DNA from 2 places in the Chromobacterium sp. LK11 genome. Region 1 is predicted to be linked to the other one. Evidence: riboswitches for the same ligand, from Rfam matches in the RefSeq annotation. Region 1 holds a riboswitch; the other holds the start of a gene.
The links. Region 1 has a riboswitch for glycine ahead of VK98_RS01180 (trimeric intracellular cation channel family protein). Riboswitches for the same ligand answer to the same signal wherever they lie in the genome.
Positions count from the first base shown of each region.

Region 2: linked by a shared signal. The riboswitch ahead of gcvT (glycine cleavage system aminomethyltransferase GcvT) and the one ahead of VK98_RS01180 (trimeric intracellular cation channel family protein) in region 1 are both predicted to bind glycine.

Region 1 covers NZ_LDUR01000002.1:75,376-78,519, forward strand. The annotation lists gene VK98_RS01175 (aminoglycoside 6-adenylyltransferase) at 1-495, opposite strand, end outside; gene VK98_RS01180 (trimeric intracellular cation channel family protein) at 853-1,587, opposite strand; glycine riboswitch at 1,644-1,826, opposite strand; glycine riboswitch at 1,828-1,914, opposite strand; gene VK98_RS01185 (DUF3141 domain-containing protein) at 2,051-3,144, opposite strand, start outside.
Region 2 covers NZ_LDUR01000027.1:77,778-80,921, reverse strand. The annotation lists gene VK98_RS16040 (dihydroxyacetone kinase family protein) at 1-730, opposite strand, end outside; glycine riboswitch at 976-1,067, shown strand; glycine riboswitch at 1,082-1,178, shown strand; gene gcvT (glycine cleavage system aminomethyltransferase GcvT) at 1,220-2,308, shown strand; gene gcvH (glycine cleavage system protein GcvH) at 2,381-2,767, shown strand; gene gcvP (aminomethyl-transferring glycine dehydrogenase) at 2,891-3,144, shown strand, end outside.

The sequences.
Region 1 (3,144 bases):
AAAGGCCTCGAACCAGAATTCCTCCACTCGCTCGCGGAACCGCTCAGCGTTGGGCAGCGCCGGTGCGGCGGGGCGGCCTTGCGGCGCGGGCAGGCCTTGGGTCACGCCGGTTTTGTCCAGCAGCACGCGGTAGCCGCGCTGGTACAGCGGGTCCAGCCCAAGCTCGCGCATGGCTTGCAGCCGGGCGGGGCCGGCCAGGGTGAAGTCGATTTTGACGCCGTCGGCGTAGATGGACAGGCGGGTGGGCCAGGCCTGGCCTTCGCCCAGGCGCAGCACGGTGAGCAGGGGGCCGATGTCGCGCAGCCAGCCGTCGTCCGCGGCCAGCGCAGCCGGGTCCGGGCTGATGATTTCCAAATCCAGATCGGAATGGATGTCGACGCTGCCGTCGTCGCGGGCAAAGGAGCCGGAGAGGATCAGCGCGTCCACGTCCGGGCGGCTGTGCGCCCAGGCGGTGGCGCTTTGCAAACGATGGTTTTGCGGGGCAAGGCTCAACATGCGGGGTGCTTTCGGCGGGGGCGGGTTCGGGTAGGCCGCCGCCGGGCCGGAAAGTTCCGGCAGGCGGGGCCTGCCGGTTTAGAGCCGCTCACAAAACCGCGCAGCGTGCCTGAGCCAAGGCGCGCCGACGCAGGCAGTACCCGTAGTACGACCAGGAGGCGCAACGCAGGATCAGGGGTGTTGTTAGCGGGTCTTAGAACGTGTTTACGATCTCGCGAGCTAAGGCGAGACAAGGCGAAAACCGCTGAGAAAGCGGAATGTACAAGTGGTACATGAGCATTTCGAAGCAGTTTTCAACGCCCTTTTCTATCCATCCTGCCGACGCGCAGCAGATCGTAAACGGGTTCTTAGCCGCGCTTAATGCAGATCGTGCCGATACATGAACACCGGCAGCCGCCATTCGCGCCAGATGGCGGCCAGGCGGATGGTGAGGCCGACGGCGAAGCTGGCCAGCACGTTGAGGTCATGCGGCACGCCCAGTTTGATCAGGCCCAGGTAGAGCAGGGCCACGGCGAAGGAGACGCTGGCGTACAGCTCCTGGCGGAACACCACCGGCACGCGGTTGCACAGCACGTCGCGCAGGATGCCGCCGGCGATGCCGGTGATCATGCCGGCCATCACCACCACCACTGGGTGGTAGTCCATGGACTGGGCCACGCCGCAGCCTATGATGGTGAAGGCGATCAGGCCCAGCGCGTCCAGCACCAGGAAGACGCGGCTGAGGCGTTTCATGTAGCGGGCCACGAACACGGCGGCCAGGCCGCCGGCGATGACGAGGCCGACGTATTCCGGGTGCTGGGTCCAGCCTATCGGGTAGCGGCCCAGCACGATGTCGCGCACGGTGCCGCCGCCCAGGGCGGTGAGGAAGGCGATGACGGTAACGCCGAAGATGTCCATATTGCGGCGGCCGGCCGCGAGCGCGCCGGTCATCGCTTCCGCGGTGATGGCGATCAGATAGATCAGGGTAAGCATGTAGTTGCAGTGGTCAAACAGGCTGGCGCCGAGATGAGCGGCGAAGCCGGGTGGGAAAATGGGTTGGCAATGGGCGGGCCATGCCAGGTGGCGCGCAGCCTGGGCGAGAGTTTCGAACATGGGCATTCCTTGAGCATGGCCGACGGGCCGCGCATGGGCGCGACGCTGCCGGCATTGCCTCTCCCCTTGTCCTTTTACCTGAGAGTTAGATGACGGGCGCGGCCGGTGTGCGGGCCTTGCCGGATGTCACTTGCCCCTTCGGTGGGCGGCTAAGGGCCGGTCGCATAATCTGACGCGCTGTTGCTGAAGCGTAGCAGATGATGAACGAGCGCTTAGGGCCTCTCTCCAATCGGCTGGTATCCATGGGCTGCGGTACTGTTGCCTGAGCGATTATGGGAGTTTGCGTCTTCGGCGGGGGCGCATGCCCCTCTCTCCCGCAGCAGGCAAGGATATTAGCGTTTGCTGTATTGTTCAGTCAACGACTGTATACATGGGGCGAGGCAAAAATGTTGCAGTGCGATATCGACACAAAAACGCCCGGACGGCGGTTTGGCTGTCCGGGCGTTTTTGCGCTGCTTGATGCTTAGTTGCTAGGCGTTTTGGGCTTGGTCGCGCCGTTGCCGGCGGCGGGTTTGCCCGTGGCCGGGGTTTTGGCTGCGGGGGCCTTGGCCACGCTGGCTTTGGGTGCGGCCGCTTTGGCGGTTTTGGCCGCCGCGGGCTTGCTTGGGGCCGGTTTGGCCGCCGCCGGTTTGCCGCTGGCTGGTTTGGCGGCCGGCGAGGGTTTGGCGGCGGCGCTGGGCTTGCCGGCGGTGGTCTTGGCCGGGGCTTTGGCGGCCGGTTTGCGCGGGGTCGCCGCTTTCTTGGCCGGCGCGCTGGCCTGGGCGGCGGGGACCGCGGCAGGAGCGGCTGCGGCTGTCGCTATTGCCGGCTCGGCGGGCGGCAGGATGGCCGGGGCCGCCGGCGCGCGGGTGTCCAGTTGCAGCGCGTGGGCCACTTGGTCCAGCCGCTGCTGCTGTTCCGGCGCGATATTGCCGCTCAGCGCCAGCAGCTCGTGCGCCAGCTGCCAGGCCTGGCGGCGGCGGTGTTCTTCCGGTAGCAGCTTGGGCAGGCCGGCCAGCGCGCGCGCCTCGTCCAGCCGCACCAGGAAGACCTGTTTGCGGGCGACTTCCTTCAGCTGCATCAGGGTCATCGGATGTTCGTGGCGGATGTCGTGCATGATGCGGCGGATGGCGTTGAACGGGCGCTCGTCTATGATGCCGCGGCCAATCGCCACATAGGTGAGCAGACGCACGAAGCCGTCGGCCAGGGTGCCGCTTTCATAGGCGGGGTCCAGCACTTGGCGCTTGAGTTGCAGCCTTTCCTGCTTGTCCCAGCTGTCGCTGCGGGCGGCGCGCGCCTCGCGCGCGGGCTGGACGCCCACAACGGAGGCCAGCCACGGGGATTCGTAGACGGCCTTGAAGCAGTGTTCGGTGGCGGCGTCGCGCAGATCGCGGCAGCGGTCCAGGCTTTGGGCGATCCAGCCGGACCATTGTTCTTGCAGCTTCCACAGCGGGTTGTCCGCGCTCACCGGCTGGCGATGGGCGCGCACGTATTCGGCGGCGGGCTTGAGCCAGCTGAGCCAGGGGTTGAACGGGGAGATCAGCGTGCGTTCCAGCCGCGCCGGGTTGAGCTGGCGTT
Region 2 (3,144 bases), on a different contig from region 1:
CGTCTAGCAGCGTCGCGCACAAGGCGTCGGCGGATTGGCGCGGCGCGCGGCGCACGCCGGCTTCGCCGTGGATGCCCAGGCCCAGCTCGATTTCGTCCTCGTCCAGTTGAAAGCCGGGGCGGCCTGTGGCCGGCACCGTGCAGGCGCCCAGCGCTACGCCCATGGTGGCCACCTGTTCCGCCGCCCGTCGCGCGGCGGCTGCGACTTCGGCGAGGCCGGCGCCGGCGGCGGCCGCCGCGCCGGCGATCTTGTGCACCAGCACCGTGCCGGCGATGCCGCGGCGGCGCGCCGGCTCCACGGTGTCGCGCAGCGCCACGTCGTCGGCCACCACCACGCTGTCGACGGCGATGCCCTCGGCGCGGGCCAGCTCCGCCGCCAGGCCGAAATTCAGCCGGTCGCCGGTGTAATTCTTGATGATCAGCAACACGCCCCGGGGGCCGGCGACGGCGCGGATCGCCGCCAGCACGGTGTCTACGCTGGGCGAGGTGAACACATCGCCCACCGCGGCGGCGTCCAGCATGCCGTGGCCGATATAGCCGGCGTGGGCCGGCTCGTGGCCGCTGCCGCCGCCGGAGATCAGCGCCACCTTGTCGCGCAGGCCGCCGGCCGGCAGGTCCGCCCGCAGCAAGACGTTTTCCTCTTCCAGCAGCGCCAGGCCGGGCAGGGTGTCGGCCAGACCTTCCAGCATCTCCCGCGCCACATGGCGCGGATCGTTGATCAGTTTTCGCATCGCGGCTTCCTTTCCATATCGGATAGAGATCGTGCTTGGTCAAGACGGATGTCATCTTACGATCAGCGCCGGCCGGACGGGGAGTTTGTCGATGGGATGATCGATAAAGAAGCAAAATATGTTCGTAATCGCTCTGAAACGAAGCAATGTCAGTTCAATGTTTTGCGGTTTCGAATATTTCAAGTCTTTGTTTAAGTTGAAGATAAACACGGCTTGCCAAGCCCCGGCCCAGCAACCATAATCTGGCTCGTCATGCAGGAGAGAGTGGCCGCCCGCGCCACCGCCGAAGGCGCAAGCGCACCCGCAATCGCTCAGGCAAAAGGACTGCATCATCGGACTGGCCGCAGCCAGTTCGCCGAATCTGGAGAGCGGCATCCGCGGATGCCCACCGAAGGGGCTAACGGCCGCAAGGCCGGAAAATCTCAGGTGCAGGGACAGAGGGGTGTAGGGAATAGAGCAACACTACACGCTTTTGCTAAGGACGCACCGATGACGGCCCCGAAACGCACCCCCCTGTTTGACTCCCACATCGCCGCCGGCGCCAAGATGGTCGATTTCGCCGGCTGGGAAATGCCCATTCACTACGGCTCCCAGCTCAAGGAACATGAAATCGTGCGCAGCGACGCCGGCATGTTCGACGTTTCCCACATGACGGTGCTGGACATCAGCGGCCCGGACGCCAAGGTCTGGCTGCAGCGCCTGATCGCCAACGACGTGGCCAAGCTAGGCTTCGAAGGCAAGGCGCTGTATTCCGGCATGCTCACCCCCGACGGCACCGTGGTGGACGATCTGATCGTCTACCTGACTTCCTACGGCTACCGCATGGTGGTCAACGCCGGCACCACCGACAAAGACCTGGCCTGGATGGAAGGGCGCAAGGCGGACTTCGACGTGGACATCAAAGTGCGCCGCGATCTGTCCATCCTGGCGGTGCAAGGCCCGCAAGCCATCGCCAAGGTCTGTGCGGTCAAGCCCGAGCTCGCCTCCGTCATCCAGGCCTTGAAGCCGTTCCAGGGCCAGCCCGTCGGCGACTGGTTCTACGCCCGCACCGGCTACACCGGCGAGGACGGCCTGGAAGTGATGCTGCCCGGCCTTGAGGCCGCGGCCTTCTTCCAGCAATTGCAGGCCGCCGGCGTCGCCCCCATCGGTTTGGGCGCGCGCGACACCCTGCGCCTGGAGGCCGGCATGAATCTTTACGGCCACGACATGGACGAAACCGTGTCTCCGCTGGAAGCCGGCATGGGCTGGACCATAGCCTGGGAGCCGGCCGAGCGCGACTTCATCGGCCGCAAGGCGCTGGAGGCGCAGAAAGCCGCCGGCGTGAAGAGCAAGCAGGTGGGCTTGGTGCTGGAAGGGCGCGGCGTGCTGCGCGAAGGCCTGAAGGTGGTGGTGGACGGCGTAGGCGAAGGCGTGATCACCAGCGGCACCTTCTCGCCCACCCTCAAGCACTCCATCGCGATCGCGCGCGTGCCGGCGGGCACCGGCGACAAGGCGCTGGTGGACCTGCGCGGCACCCTGACCGAGGTGCGCGTGGTCAAGATGCCCTTTGTGCGCAACGGCAAGAAAGTTTTCGCCTGAGCCGATTGGCCTGGCAGGCCGCGCGACGCGGCCGGGAATATCGTTAAGACCTGGATTTGACTGGAGACACTCATGAGCAACATCCCCGCCGAACTCAAATACGTTGAAAGCCACGAATGGCTGCGCCTGGAAGCCGACGGCTCCGTGACCGTGGGCATTACCGAGCACGCGCAAGAACTGCTGGGCGACATCGTGTTCGTCGAACTGCCGAAAGTGGGCGCCAAGCTGGCCAAGGAAGAGCAGGCCGGCGTGGTGGAATCGGTGAAGGCCGCTTCCGACATCTACTGTCCGATCGCCGGCGAAGTGCTGGCCGTCAACGAGGAGCTGGAGGCCGCGCCGGACCTGGCCAATAGCGAGCCTTACGGCGCCGGCTGGTTCTTCAAGATCAAGCCGGTCGATCCGGCGGACTTGGACGCCCTGATGGACGCCGCCGCCTACGCCAAGGAAATTGGCGCCTGATGGTGAAAACCGCCTCGCAGCCCTAATCGGCAGCGAGGCGTTTTTTTCGCCCGGATATCCAGCAACACCCGATTGGCCGCGCAAGCCGCGGCGCGGACGGCAAGCATAGAAGGTCCCGTACTCATGTCTCTCTCCGAACTGTTCAACCGCAAAGAATTCCTCTCCCGCCACATCGGCCCGTCCGACGCCGAGCGCGAGCAAATGCTGGCCGCCGTCGGCGTGGCCTCCATCGACGAGCTGGTGGCGCAGACGCTGCCGGCCGACATCCGTCTGAACCGCAAGCTGGAGCTGCCGGACCCGATGCCGGAAGCCGAGGCGCTGGCCGCGCTGAAGGCCGTCGCCGCCAAGAACGTGGTCAACAAATCCTTCATCGGCCA